2 regions of the Solwaraspora sp. WMMB762 genome follow, and region 1 is predicted to be linked to the other one. Evidence: riboswitches for the same ligand, from Rfam matches in the RefSeq annotation. Region 1 holds a riboswitch; the other holds the start of a gene.

Evidence for each region. A riboswitch is a leader RNA that binds a small molecule or an ion and turns the genes downstream of it on or off. The one in region 1 is predicted to bind cobalamin.
Region 2: linked by a shared signal. The riboswitch ahead of cobN (cobaltochelatase subunit CobN) and the one ahead of ACN27J_RS18775 (hypothetical protein) in region 1 are both predicted to bind cobalamin.

What each region holds. Positions count from the first base shown of each region.
Region 1 is NZ_JBMHMD010000001.1:4,208,655-4,216,221, forward strand. It holds gene prpB (methylisocitrate lyase) at 1-742, opposite strand, end outside; gene ACN27J_RS18765 (MmgE/PrpD family protein) at 739-2,298, opposite strand; gene ACN27J_RS18770 (short-chain fatty acyl-CoA regulator family protein) at 2,441-3,850, shown strand; cobalamin riboswitch at 4,219-4,437, shown strand; gene ACN27J_RS18775 (hypothetical protein) at 4,748-5,050, shown strand; gene ACN27J_RS18780 (MerR family transcriptional regulator) at 5,145-6,095, shown strand; gene ACN27J_RS18785 (glycine hydroxymethyltransferase) at 6,176-7,567, opposite strand, start outside.
Region 2 is NZ_JBMHMD010000001.1:771,302-778,868, forward strand. It holds gene ACN27J_RS03690 (pirin family protein) at 1-520, opposite strand, end outside; gene cobN (cobaltochelatase subunit CobN) at 581-4,204, opposite strand; cobalamin riboswitch at 4,261-4,391, opposite strand; gene ACN27J_RS03700 (precorrin-3B synthase) at 4,509-5,798, shown strand; gene ACN27J_RS03705 (precorrin-8X methylmutase) at 5,795-6,433, shown strand; gene ACN27J_RS03710 (precorrin-2 C(20)-methyltransferase) at 6,430-7,567, shown strand, end outside.

The DNA.
Region 1 (7,567 bases):
CCAGTCGCAGCGTGGTGACCGGATAGATGACGAGGTTGTAGCCGAGGTCGCGGAGTTGGTCGACGGTGAGGCTCGGGCCCTTGCCGAACTCGGTCATGTTGGCCAACAGCGGCACGTCGACGGCGGCCCGGAAGGCGGCGAACTCCGCCTCGTCGGCCAGCGCCTCCGGGAAGATCGCGTCCGCTCCGGCGTCGACGTACGCCTTCGCCCGGGCGATCGCACCGTCCAGGCCCTCGACCGCACGCGCGTCGGTGCGGGCCATGATCAGGAAATCGGGGTCGCGGCGGGCGGCCACGGCGGCCCGCAGGCGACGGACCATGTCCTGTGGCGCGATCAGTGTCTTGCCGTCCAGGTGTCCGCAGCGTTTCGGGTTGACCTGGTCTTCCAGATGGCAGCCGGCCAGTCCGGCGTCCTCCAGCCGTTGGACGGTGCGGGCTGCGTTCAGCGGCTCGCCGAAGCCGGTGTCGGCGTCGACCAGCGCCGGCAGGTCGGTGCTGGCGGCGATGTCCGCGGCCCAGCTGGCGACCTCGGTCAGTGTGGTCAGGCCGATGTCGGGCAGACCGGCGGCGGCCGACAACGCCCCGCCGGAGACGTACACCCCCTCGAATCCGGTCTGCTGCACGATCCGGGCGGTCAACGGGTTGAAGGCGCCCGGTAGCCGCAGCAGTTCGCCGCTTGCCAGGCCGGTGCGCAGCGCCGCGCGTTTGGCGGTGGCGCTGGTGCGCGCGTACAGGTAGGTCATCGGACGATTCCTCCCGGTAGGGCGGCGTCGGCGTGCGCGATCGCCGCGTGGTCGACCGTGGGGAACAACGCCGGCAGTTCCTCACCGGTGAGGTCGGCGAGCCGGGCGGCGGCGTCGAGGAACTCCCGCTGGGCGTCGGCGGGGACCACGCCCTCGGCGAGGGTGGTGAACTTGCGGACATAGGCCGGGCGGTCGAAGGGGCGAGCGCCGTCGGGGTGGGCGTCGGCCAGGGCGAGGGAGTCCCGCAGGACGGTGCCGTCGGTGAGGGTGATCTCCAGGCGTCCGCCGAACGCCTTCTGCGTCGGGTCCGGGCTGTGGTAGCGGCGGGTCCACTCCGGATCCTCGACCGTGGTGATCTTGTTCCAGAGGGCGACGGTGTCGGGGCGGCCGGCCCGGTGCGGGTCGTACGAGCCGACGTGGTGCCAGGCCCCGTCCTGCAACGCCACGGCCAGGATGTAGGGAATGGAGTGGTCCAGCGTCTCCCGGCTCGCGGTCGGGTCGTACTTCTGCGGGTCGTTGGCTCCCGAACCGATCACGTGGTGGGTGTGGTGGCTGGTGTGCAGGACGATCGAGGCGATCCGGTCCACCCCGGCGGCGGTGTCGATGCCGGGCAGCTTGTCGCGCATCGCGCGGGCGAGGTCGATGAGCGCCTGAGCCTGATACTCGGCGGAGTGTTCCTTGGTGTAGGTGCGCAGGATGCCGCGGAGTGGATCCCCGGGTGCCGGTAGCGGCACGGTGTAGGTGGCGTCCGGGCCGTCGAGCAGCCAGGCGATGAATCCGTCCTCACCCTCGTAGATGGGTGCCGGGGCGCCCTCGCCGCGCATCGCGCGGTCGACCGCCTCGATCGCGGCCTTGCCTGCGAACGCGGGGGCGTACGCCTTCCACGAGGAGATCTCGCCTTTGCGGGACTGGCGGGTGGCGGTGGTGGTGTGCACCGCCTGACCGATGGCCTGGTAGACCACCTCGGTGGGCAGACGCAGCAGCGCGCCCAGCCCGCACGCCGTCGCCGCGCTCAGATGCGCCACATGGTCGATCTTGTGCTTGTGCAGACAGATCCCGGTCACCAGGGCCACGTGCACCTCGTAGGCGACCAGCAGGCTGCGCAGCAGGTCCGCGCCGCTGGCACCGACGTGCTGGGCGACGGCGAGCAACGGCGGGATGTTGTCCCCCGGGTGGGAGTAGTCCGCCGCCAGGTAGGTGTCGTGGAAGTCGAGCTCCCGCACGGCCGTGCCGTTGGCCCAGGCCGCCCACTCGGGCGACACCCGCAGCGCCGGGTCGGCGCCGAAGATCGACGCGCCCGGGGCCATCCGATGCGGCCGGGCCTGCGCCCGGGCCACCGCGACCGGACGCCGGGACAGCGCGGCCATCGCCACCGCGGCGTTGTCGATCACCCGGTTGGCGACCATCGCCGCCGCGTCGGCGTCCAGCGGAGCGCGCGCGGTGGCCACCTCGGCCAGAGCCCAGGCCAGCTGCCGGTCGCGGGGCAGCCGTTCCGCACTGGGCGATACGCGTACGACGTGCTCGATCAACAGGGTCTCCTCAGGCTCGGCGGTCACCCTGTCAGGCTCACCGGCCGACAGGTCCTGCGTCGAGGCCCGGAAAATGCGTACTTTCCACGACGGGAGCAGTGAAACTGCAACGTTTGCAAAACTTGCAAGTGTTATATTCGCAGCTCGGGGCACCGCGAGGAGGCGACGAGTGACGGCGGACAAGAAGCTGTACGCGCACGCCAAACTGCGCCGGCTCCGCCGCGAGCATGGCCTCACCCAGGCCGAACTCGCCCGCCGTCTAGACATCTCCACCAGCTATCTGAACCAGATCGAGAACAGCCAACGCACGCTCACCGCGCCCATCCTGTTGCGCCTGGCCAAGGTGCTCGGCGTCGATCCGGAACACTTCGCCGACACCGACGTGGAGCGACTCGGTGCCGACGTGCGCACCGCGCTGGCCGACGAGGCGAGCGGCGTGAGCGTCGACCCGGTCGAGGTCGTCGAACTCGTCCGCGACTACCCGGCCGCCGCCCGCGCTCTGGTCGCCCTGCACCAGCGCTACCAGGACGCCGTCGGACGGGTCGCCGCCCTCGCCGGACCCACCGGCAACCCGCCGCTGCTCGGTGAGCCGCACGACGCCGTACGCGACTTCTTCTACGAGCACTACAACCACTTCGACCCACTGGACACCGCCGCCGAACAGCTCGCCAGCCACCTACGGCTGACGCCCGCCCGAGCGGCCGAGGCGCTCAGCGAATACCTGCTCGATCAGCACGGTGTCCGGGTGGTCGTCACGACTCCCCCCGCCACCGGCGAATCACGCCGGTTCGACCCGGACAGCCGGGTGCTCTACCTGGCCGCCAACCATGCCAACGGCCAACGCGCCTTCCAGATGGCCACCCAGCTGGCATTCCTCGAACACGGCGACCAGATCAGCGAGCTGGCGACCGGCCTCACCTCGCCGCCGGCGACCGCGCTGGCCCGCATCGGCCTCGGCAACTACTACGCCGGCGCGCTGCTCATGCCCTACACCGACTTCCACCGCCAGGCCGAACAACTGCGCTACGACGTCGACCTGCTCGCTGGCCAGTACGGCGTCAGCTTCGAAACCGTCTGCCACCGGCTCAGCACCCTGCAACGACCGACCCGCCGCGGAGTACCGTTCGCCTTCCTGCGCGTCGACCGCGCCGGGAACATCTCGAAACGACAGTCCGCGACCGACTTCCACTTCTCACGCTTCGGCGGCACCTGCCCTTTGTGGATCATTTACGAGGCGATCGCCGCCCCCGGACGGATCCTCACCCAGGTCGCCGAGATGCCCGACGGAAAACGCTACTTCTGGATCGCCCGCACCGTCACCCACGGCGGACGCGGACACCACAGCCCGCGCAGCACCTTCGCCGTCGCTCTCGGCTGCGAAGTACGCCACGCCCACCGGCTCGTCTACAGCGACGGCATCGCCCTCGACGACCCCCGCACCGCCACCCCGATCGGCCTCGGCTGCCGCATCTGCGAACGCCGCGACTGCGCCCAACGCGCCCGTCCGCCCGCCGCCGGCGGCCTACTCATCGACGAGAACCGGCGCACCGTCATCCCCTACGCGGTGGACCGCAGATAGCGTGCATCGAACGTGGTGAGCAAACACTACGGCACCGGCGCATCACCTTCTCCCAACGACTGGGCGTTCGGGAGCTGCCCATCCGGGACTACGCGCCACCACACCACACGGGAACACACCGGCTACGGCTTCTACCGGCTGACGCCCACGGGCACCCCTGCCTCCGGCGCACCTTCGGGACGTCGTTCTGGCCGTGTACCGACACTGGTACGGCCTGCCCGCCGAGCATCCGGTGGTACATCGCACGTTGCGCGCCAGTGGTCTGCTCGGCCCGGTGTTACCGCAGGTCTAGCGCAGCGCCGCCACCCGGGTTGTCGTCGACAGCGATGGCTTGATAGATGCCGGCCAGTTCGAGAGCTCTGACACGGTATCCTTGCCTCGCAGCCGGTCTGCTGCGGCATCCAGTCGTGGCGGCGCAAGAGGGAACCCGGTGTGAGTCCGGGACTGCCCCGCAGCGGTAAGTGGGAACGACCATCGTCGAGGACACTGGACCCGATTCGGGTTTGGGAAGTGACGGTCACTAGGAAGCCCGGGATCTCCCGGTCACGCCCACGAGTCCGAAGACCTGCCCGCTGTCCACATGCACGAGGCCTGTGGCGAGCTCGGTGACCTTCGAGGGCGGGTTGACCATCAGCGACGGCACGTCCCCCGTGCTGCGCTCGATCGCACCCTCTCCGTGCCGAGTCTTCACGGCCGGAAGGAGACAGAGGTGCGCGCGGCATCGATTCGACAGCACCGTATGCCGACCGGCATTGGCGAGCCGCACCGTCTGCGGTTCACGCTCAGGAGCATGCCATGCAAGCTCAGCGTCCGAGCACGCTGCGGGGATCGCCTCGACGTCAACCTGTGCACCTGCCGGCCGATCACCCCTGTCCCGCACCACGAGCGGAGCACCCCATGAGCAAACCGCTGCGGCCCCGACGCACGATCATCAACGGCGAAGAACTCGTCGTCCTACCGGTCGCCGACTACGAACGTCTCGCCACCGCGCGCCGGCAACTCGGAGCACGCGAGGCCCGGCTTCGTAGCCTGACCCACCAGGTGCGCGTCCTGACCGAACTGCTCATCACGATCCAGCAGTTCCTCGCGGAAGCACCGGCCTGCTGCGACACACGACGCGATGCCGACAACCAGCTCAGCGACCTGACGCGCGCCCAGCGACTCCCGCGACCCGCGTCCGCACCCGAGACGAGACCATGAGTCACCGTCACCTCCGGGAGCCCTCCGCAACCGCACCGGTCACGGCACCGTCCTCGGCGGGGGTCTGGTCGGTGTTCACGCCGCAGGGACGCCGATGAGTGACGACCGGCCGCCTCACCTCATGCCGTCCACCGGCCGCCACCCCCCGGCACCCGACGACTGCCGAACTCCGACCGAATCGCCGCTGCCCGCCGGTGCACTCGCCCGCCGGCTCGGTGTGGCCCCCACGACGCTGCGGTCCTGGCACCAGCGGTACGGGCTGGGCCCCAGCGGTCACCAAGCCGGTCAACATCGCCGTTACACGCCACAGGACGTGGCCGCGCTCACGGTGATGGCCCAGTTGACCGCGCGTGGCGTGTCCGCGGCGGAAGCCGCCCTGCAGGCTCGCCGACAGGCGACACTGCAGCCCGTCGTCCACCCTGCCGTCGACCACCACACCGAGTCCGCAGCCCGTGGGATCGCCCGCGCCGCTCGCCGCATGGACGTACTGACCCTGCGGGAAACCCTGACTGCGGCGGTCGCCGCACAGGGCGTAGCGCACACCTGGCACACCCTGGCCGGCCCCGCCTTCATCCTGATCAGCCGAGCCCGATACAGCGAGGCACGTCGAGCGCTCACCCGGCGGGTGCTTGCCCGCTGCTTGAGTGAGGTCTTCGCCACGGTGCCGCGACCCCGCTCCGGATCGCCGGTTCGGGTCCTGCTGATCGCCATCGGCGAGCGCCGCGACTGCCTGGCGCTGGACGCCGTGGCCGCCGCGCTCGCCGAAGACGGGATCGCCTCGGTGCACCTGGGCTCCGGGCTGCGAGCCGCCACGATCGCCGACGCTGTGAGTCGTCGCCGACCCACCGTCGTCGTGCTGTGGAGTCACAGTCGGCATCACCGCGGGCCAGAGCTTCTCCGGACGCTCGCTGACGTGTCGGGCTACCAGCCCGCCGTCGTGATCGCAGGGAAGGGCTGGTCGCCCCAGACCACACCGGCGGCCGGGGTGTTGGGTCCATGCCCCGAGCTCGCCGACGCGGTCGCCACCGTCGAAGGTCTGGTCTGAAACGACGCGGACCGGATCTCGCAATGGTTCACGGTCCGGGTGGCACACACGCGATAGTGATGCCACCCGGACCGGTCCGCTCAGGCGAGGTCGACGCCGGGATAGAGCGGGAATGCCGCGAGCAGCTCAGTGGCCTGCTTGCTGACCCGGTCGGCCAGGGCCGGGTCGATCTGGTATTTCGCCTTGGATCCCTCGGTCGGCGTGGTGCTGGTGAGCACGGTGTGGATCAGGTCGGCGATCTGGTCCATCTCACCGACGCCGAGGCCGCGACTGGTCAGAGCCGGGGTGCCGATCCGGATGCCGGAGGTGTACCAGGCGCCGTTGGGGTCCCGGGGAATGGCGTTGCGGTTGGTCACCACTCCGCTGTCCAGAAGGGCCTGTTCGGCCTGGCGGCCGGTCAGGCCGAACGGGTGCACGTCGATCAGCACGAGGTGGTTGTCGGTACCGTCGCTGACCAGGCGCACGCCGCGGCGCATCAGCCCGTCGGCGAGGGCCTGGCTGTTGTCGACGACCTGCTGGGCGTACGCGGCGAAGGCGGGTTGACGGGCTTCGGCGAACGCGACCGCCTTCGCCGCGACGACATGGTTCAGTGGGCCGCCGAGCACCATCGGGCAGCCGCGGTCGACCTGGTCGGCGAGTTCGGGCTGGGCCAGGACGGCCCCGCCGCGCGGGCCACGCAGGCTCTTGTGGGTCGTGGTGGTGACGATGTGTGCGTGCTCGACCGGGTTGAAGTCGCCGGTGAAGACCTTGCCGGCGACCAGCCCGGCGAAGTGGGCCATGTCGACCATGAAGGTCGCTCCGACCTCGTCGGCGATCTCCCGCAGCACCGCGAAGTTGACCTTGCGGGGATACGCCGAGTAGCCACCGACGATGATCAAAGGCTTGAACTCACGAGCCGTCTCCCGCAGTGCGGTGTAGTCGATACGCCCGGTGGTCGGGTCCACGCCGTAGCTGCGCTGATCGAACATCTTGCCGGAGATGTTGGGCCGGAATCCGTGGGTGAGGTGACCGCCGGCGTCCAGCGACATGCCGAGCATCCGCTGGTTGCCGAACGTGCTGCGTAGTTGCGCCCACTCAGCGTCGGTGAGGTCGTTGACCTGCCGCCGCTCGAACCTGCGCAGATGTGGGACCTCGACCCGGTCAGCCAGGATCGCCCAGTACGCCACCAGGTTGGCGTCGATGCCGGAGTGCGGCTGGACGTATGCGTAGGGGCTGCCGAAGAGCGCTTTGGCGTGCTCCACCGCCACCGCCTCGACGGTGTCGACGTTGTGGCAGCCGGCGTAGAAGCGGCGGCCGATCGTGCCCTCCGCGTACTTGTCGGACAACCAGTTACCCATCGCCAGCAGTACCGCCGGTGAGGCGTAGTTCTCGCTGGCGATCAACTTCAGCGACTCCCGCTGATCGTGCAGTTCTCTGACGATCGCATCGGCGATCTGTGGCTCCACCGCGCGGACAGCCTCGATCGCGGCTCG
Region 2 (7,567 bases), 3.4 Mb from region 1:
CGCCGACCACCACGGTGATCTGCGCGTCACCGGCACCCACCTGCGGCAACGCGGCATGATGCTCGAACCGAGGCTCGCCGTGCCTGGCCGACTCGGGCAACGCCACCCACAGTTGCAGGCCGTGCATCACCGGCGGATGGGCCGGCGGCGACTGCTCCGAGTGGGCGATGCCGTGCCCGGCGGTCATCAGGTTGAGCTGTCCCGGCACGATCGACTGCACGCTGCCCAGGCTGTCCCGGTGCAGAATCTCACCGTCGACCAGCCAGGTCACCGTCTGCAGCCCGGTGTGCGGGTGCGGCGGAATCTGCATGCCGGGCCGCCCGGCCACATCGTCGGGCCCGAAGTGGTCGACGAAACACCAGGCACCGACCATGCGCCGGGGTCGCTGCGGCAGCAGCCGCCGGACCGTCGTGTAGCGGCCCAGCGGCACGTCGTGGCCGGGTAGCAGCACGCTCTCCGGCTGCGCGCCGGCGACCGTCGTCCCGTCGTATCGGATGCTCCCCGACGCCGCCGCACTCATGCCTCGACCTTACGCGCGGCACCGCCGGCGCGCCCGGCCGACCGCACCGCACCGTCCAGGTCAACCGGCGCGGTCCTCCAGGTCGCCCTCGGTACGCAGGAACACCTCCCGCAGCCCGTCGAGCACCGCCGGGTCGGGATATTCCCAGAGCTTGCGGTCGGCCGCCTCCAGCAGCCGCTCGGTGATCCCGTGCAGCGCCCACGGGTTCGACTCGGTCAGGAACCGCTGGTTGACCTCGTCGAGCACGTACGTCTCGGCCAGCTTGTCGTACATCCAGTCGGCCACCACCCCGGCGGTGGCGTCGTAGCCGAACAGGTAGTCGACCGTGGCGGCCAGCTCGAACGCCCCCTTGTAGCCGTGCCGGCGCATCGCCGCCAGCCAGCGCGGGTTCACCACCCGGGCCCGGAAGATCCGGGCGGTCTCCTCGTGCAGCGCGCGGGTGCGCACCGCCTCCGGCCGGGTGCTGTCACCGACGTAGGCCGCCGGGGCCGACCCGGTCAACGCCCGGACGGTGGCGATCATCCCGCCGTGGTACTGGAAGTAGTCGTCGGAGTCGGCGATGTCGTGTTCGCGGGTGTCGATGTTCTTCGCCGCCACCGCGATCCGCCGGTACGCCGACTCCATCTGGTCGCGGGCCGGCGCGCCGTCGAGGTCCCGGCCGTAGGCGTAGCCGCCCCACACCGCGTAAACCTCGGCCAGGTCGGCGTCGTCGCGCCAGTTGCGGCTGTCGATCAGCTGCAGCAGCCCGGCACCGTACGTCCCCGGCTTGGAGCCGAAGATCCGCATGGTGGCCCGCCGGGTGTCGCCGTGGGCGGCCAGGTCGGCGCGGGCGTGCGCGGCGACGAAGTTCACCTCGTCGGGCTCGTCGAGCGCGGCGACCAGCCGGACCGCGTCGTCCAACATGGCCACCACATGCGGGAACGCGTCGCGGAAGAAACCCGAGATCCGTACCGTCACGTCGATGCGGGGCCGGCCCAGCTCCTCGGTCGGGACCACCGTGACGCCGGTCACCCGCCGCGACGCCTCGTCCCACACCGGCCGTACGCCGAGCAGCGCCAGCACCTCGGCGATGTCGTCTCCGGCGGTACGCATCGCCGACGTGCCCCACACCGACAGTCCCACCGAACGGGGCCAGTCGCCGGTGTCGGCCCGGTAGCGGGCCAGCAGCGACTCCGCCATCGCCTGACCGGTCTCCCAGGCCAGCCGGCTCGGCACCGCCTTCGGATCCACCGAGTAGAAGTTGCGCCCGGTCGGGAGCACATTGATCAGCCCGCGCAACGGTGACCCGCTCGGCCCGGCCGGCACGTACCCGCCGGCCAGGGCGTGCACGACGTGGGCCAGCTCGTCGGTGGTGCGGGCCAGCCGGGGCACCACCTCGGTCGCCGCGAACTCCAGAATCCGGGTGACCAGCGTGGCCCGCCCGTCGTCGCCACCGCCGAGCACGCGCGTGGTGACCTCGGCGGCGGCGTCCGGTCGCCAACCGTGCTCCTCCATCGCGACCACCAGTTCCCGGGCGACCGCCTCGGCCGCGTCGGTGCCATCGCGGTCGGTGCCGGACTCGTCCAGGCCCAGCGCCTCCCGCAGGCCGGGCAGCGCGGCCACCTGCCCGGCCCACATCTGGCGGGCCCGCAGCATCGCCAGCACCAGGTCGACCCGGGCCGCGCCGACCGGTGCCGAGCCGAGCACGTGCAGCCCGTCGCGGATCTGCACGTCCTTGACCTCGCAGAGCCAGCCGTCGACGTGCAGCAGGAAGTCGTCGAACTCGGCGTCGTGCGGCCGGTCGTCCAGACCGAGGTCGTGGTCGAGCCGGGCGGCCTGGATCAGGGTCCAGATCTGCGCCCGGATCGCCGGCAGTTTCGCCGGGTCCAGGGCGGCGATGTTTGCATGCTCGTCGAGCAGTTGCTCCAGCCGGGCGATGTCGCCGTAGCTCTCCGCCCGGGCCATCGGCGGCACCAGGTGGTCGATCAGGGTGGCGTGCGCCCGGCGTTTGGCCTGGGTGCCCTCACCGGGGTCGTTGACCAGGAACGGGTAGATCAGCGGCAGGTCGCCGAGGGCGGCGTCCGGCCCGCAGCCGGCGCTGAGCCCGACCGTCTTGCCCGGTAGCCACTCCAGGTTGCCGTGCTTGCCGACGTGCACCACGGCGTGCGCGCCGAAGCCGTGCTCCAGCCACCGGTACGCGGCCAAATAGTGGTGACTCGGCGGCAGGTCCGGGTCGTGGTAGATGGCCACCGGGTTGGCCCCGAAGCCGCGCGGCGGCTGCACCAGCAGCACGATGTTGCCGGCGCGCAGCGCGGCGAGCACGATCTCGCCGTCGGGGTCGCGGGAGGTGTCCACGTACAGCTCGCCCGGTGGCGGACCCCAGTGCCGTTCTACCTGTTCGCGCAGCTCGGCCGGGAACTCCGCGTACCAGCGGCGGTAGTCGGCGGCCGGGATCCGCACCGGGTTGCCGGCCAGCTGATCCTCGGTCAGCCAGTCCGGATCCTGCCCGCCGGCGGCGATCAGCGCGTGCATCAACGCGTCGCCGTCGCCGTCGGCCAGGCCGGGGACCGCGTCCGGACCGTCCGGCGGCCCGACGTCGTAGCCGGCCTCGCGCAACGTCCGCAGCAGCGCCAGCACGCTGGCGGGGGTGTCCAGGCCGACCGCGTTGCCGATCCGGGCGTGCTTGGTCGGGTACGCCGACAGCAGCACCGCGATCCGTTTGTCGCCCGCCGCGATGTGCCGCAGCGCGCCGTGGCGGACCGCGATCCCGGCGACCCGGGCGGCCCGCTCGGGGTCGGCGACGTAGACCGACAGCCCGTCGGCGTCGATCTCCTTGAACGAGAACGGCACGGTGATCAGCCGGCCGTCGAACTCGGGGATGGCCACCTGGGTGGCCGCGTCCAACGGGGACAGTCCGTCGTCGCTGGCCGCCCAGGTCTGCCGCGAGCTGGTCAGGCAGAGCCCCTGCAGGATCGGCACGTCCAGCTCGGCGAGGGCGCCGACGTCCCAGGCGTCGTCGTCGCCCCCGGCGCCGGCGGTCGCCGGTCTGGTCCCGCCGGCGGCCAGCACCGTCACCACCAGGGCGTCGGCCTGGCGCAGGGTGGCCAGCAGCTGCGGGTCGGCCGAGCGCAGCGACGAGCAGTAGACCGGCACTGCCCGACCGCCGGCGGCGTCGACCGCGTCGCACAGCGCGTGCACGAAGCCGGTGTTGCCGGCCAGGTGGTGGGCCCGGTAGTAGAGCACCGCCACGGTCGGCCGCCCCGGTGCCGCCGGCACGCTCGTGCGCTCCAGTACGCCCCACTCCGGAGCCGGCTGCGGCGCGGCGAAGCCGTGCCCGGTGAGCAGCACCGTGTCGGACAGGAACCGGTGCAGCTCGGCGAGGTTCGGTGGGCCGCCGTGGGCCAGGTAGGCGTGCGCCTCGGCGGCCACCCCGGCCGGTACGGTGGAGAGCTCCATCAGGGCGGCGTCGGGTGCCTGCTCACCGCTGAGCACCACCACGGGGCGGCCGTCGGCCAGCAGTGCGTCCATCCCGTCCGGCCAGGCCCGGCGGCCGCCGAGCAGCCGGACCACCACGAGGTCGACGCCGGACAGCAGCTGCGGAAGGTCGTCGACCGACAGCCGGGTCGGGTTTGCCAGGCGCCAGTCGGCACCGCTGGCCCGTCCACTCAACAGATCAGTATCTGAAGTGGACAAAAGTAGCATCATCGGACGCCCGGTCCTCCCTCGGGGTCCGCGCCCCGGGTCGTCGGTCGCGGCGACCGGAGTCTCCTGGCTCCCGGATCAACGCTCGCCCCGGCCTTCCGGCACCCGACTGAGGGGACCGTGGCCGTCGGTGGGGTCTGCTCCCCGGTGACAGTGGCGGGACCGCACCGGATTCACACCGGACTTCCTCCGCTTGTCGCCGCGTCTGGCTACCGAACACTGTCACGACCGGCGGACGTTTCGTCAAGGTGTGATGTATTCGCTGTGCGGCGGCCGCCGTCCGGGGACGACCCGTAGTATCCGCCGGGTGCCCGCCTTGCCATCGCCGCCCGCCCGGGGCGCACCCGATGCCTGCCCCGGTGCCGTGCAACTGCACCCGGCCGCCGACGGCCTGCTGGCCAGGATCCGCTGCCCCGGAGGGCTGCTCACCGCCGCCCAGCTGCGGCTGCTGGCCGCCGTCGCCCGCGACCACGGTGATGGACATCTCGAACTGACCAGCCGGGCAAACGTCCAGGTGCGCGCGGTCGCGGCCGCCGCCACCGGACCGCTCGCCGCCCGGCTGCGTACGGCCGGGCTGCTACCGTCGACCGCGCACGAACGGGTCCGCAATATCCTCGGCTCCGCCCTCGCCGACATCGACACCCCGGCGGCCTGGGACGTCGGGGCGCAGGTCCGCGCCCTCGACGCGGCGATCTGCGCGGAGCCGGACCTGGCCCGGCTCTCCGGGCGGTTCCTCTTCGCCATCGACGATGGCCGAGGCGACACCGTCGCGGCCCGAGCCGACGTCGGTCTGCTGCCCGGACCGGACGACGAGGTGACCGTGCTGCTCGCCGGTGCCGACCACGGGCTGCGGGCCCGGCCCGCCGACGCGGTACGGGTCGCGGTCGCCGCCGCCCGTGCCTTCCTGGACGATCCGGACGCAGCGGCCGGCAGCGCGTGGCGCCTCGATGACCTGACTCCGGCAGCGCTGGACCGCGTCGTGATCCGGGCCGGCACCGCACCCGGGGTACGGCGTACCGCGCGGCGGTGGCAACCACTGACGCCGGCCGGCGGCCCCGTCGCGCAGGTCGGGGTGCGGCACCGTCCCGACGGCGACTTCGCCCTCGTCGTGGCGGTCCCGTTGGGACGCTTGACAGTCGACCAGGTCGACCTGCTCGCGGCCGCGTCGCCGCAGCTGAGGATCACGCCGTGGCGGGGGGTGGTGCTGCCCCGGGTCACCGACCCCGCCGGTTGGGCGGACCGGCTCACCCGCGCCGGGCTGGTTACCGACCCCGACTCGCCGTGGCTCGGAGTGACCGCCTGCGCCGGGCTGCCGGGCTGTGCCCGGTCCCGGGCCGACGTGCGCGCCGACGCGGCAGCGACGCACACCGGGCGGCCGGCCCCGACCGGCGGTGTGCCAGCACCGGGGCGTCGTCACCGCCTTCCGGTGCACTGGATCGGCTGTGAGCGTGGCTGCGGCAGTCCGGCCGGTCCGATGGTCCGGGTGACCGCCACCGGTGACGGGTACCAGATCGACGCCCCCGACCGGACCAGCATCCGCCTCCCGACCGGGGCCGCCCTTGGTGCGGCCGTCCAGACCGCACGTGAGGAGCAATGATGGACCATATCCGCGACGCGGCAGAGATCTACCGGCAGTCGTTCGCCACCATCCGTGCCGAGGCCGACCTGAGCCGACTCACCGCCGAGCAGGCCCGGGTCGCGGTGCGGATGATCCACTCCTGCGGAATGGTCGACCTGGTCGACGACCTGGTCTTCTCGCCGCAGGTGGTGGCTGCCGCCCAGGGCGCGTTGCGGGCCGGCGCGCCGATCCTCTGCGACGCCACGATGGTCGCCGCCGGCATCACCCGGCGCCGGCTGCCGGCCGACAACCCGGTGCTGTGCGCCCTGTCCGACCCCCGGGTGCCCGAGCTGGCCGACCGGCTGGGCACCACTCGCAGCGCCGCGGCCGTCGAGCTGTGGGTCGACCGCCTCGACGGCGCGGTGGTCGCCGTCGGCAACGCACCGACCGCGCTGTTCCGGCTGTTGGAGCTGGTCGACGCCGGTGCCGGCCGGCCGTCGGCGGTGCTCGGCGTACCGGTCGGTTTCATCGGCGCCGCCGAGTCCAAGCAGGCTTTGATCGACCATGGTGGACTGGAACACCTGGTGGTCCGGGGACGACGCGGTGGCAGCGCGATGGCCGCCGCCGCACTCAACGCGATCGCCAACGACGACGAGGGACAGGTGGGGCGTTGAACGCGCGTCGCGGCGGACCGGGTCAGCTCTACGGCGTCGGGCTCGGCCCGGGTGACCCGGAACTGGTTACCGTGAAGGCGGCCCGGCTGATCGCTGCGGCTGACGTGATCGTGCACCATAGTGCCCGGCACGGTCGCAGCGTCGCCCGGTCCATCGCCGAGCCGTACCTGCGCGCGGGACAGATCGAGGAGGCGTTGGTCTACCCGGTGACCACCGAGCGCAGCACCCATCCCGGCGGCTACCGGGCGGCGATGGACGAGTTCTACGCCGACTGCGCGCGGCGGCTCGCCGCCCATCTCGACGCTGGTCGGACCGTGGTCGTGCTCGCCGAGGGCGACCCGCTGTTCTACGGCTCCTACATGCACCTGCACAAGCGGCTGGCCGACCGGTACCCGACCGAGGTGGTGCCCGGCGTCACCTCGATGAGCGGTGCCGCCGCCGCACTCGGCCGGCCGTTGGTCGAGGCCGACGAGGTGCTCACCGTCCTGCCCGGCACCCTGTCCGGGGCGGAGCTGACTAGACGGCTGGCCGAGACCGACGCCGCCGCCGTGCTCAAGCTGGGCCGGACCTTCCCGGCGGTACGCGACGCGCTGACCGCCGCCGGCCGGCTCGACGACGCGTGGTACGTCGAACGGGCCAGCACCGGGGGGGAACGCGTCGAGCCGCTGGCCGACGTCGACCCGGCGACGGTGCCGTACTTCTCCCTGGCGTTGCTGGCCAGCCGTCGCGGTGGCACCGTCGCGGCGAGCGCCGCCGACAACGCCCGGTCCGGCCGGGGAGAGGTGGTGGTGGTCGGCCTCGGACCGGCCGGCCGGGACTGGATCACCCCGCAGGCCCAGGCCGCTCTCGCGGCCGCCGACGACCTGGTCGGGTACGGACCGTACCTGGACCGGGTGCCGGCCAACCCCCGGCAACGCCGGCATCCGTCGGACAACCAGGTGGAGGCGCAGCGGGCCGCGCACGCGCTTCGGCTGGCGGCCGACGGAGCCCGGGTCGCGGTGGTCTCCTCCGGCGACCCCGGGGTGTTCGCGATGGCCACGGCGGTGCTGGAGGTCGCCGCCGAGCCCCGCTGGAAGGACGTGCCGGTCCGGGTGCTGCCCGGGGTGACCGCCGCCCAGGCGGTGGCCAGCCGGG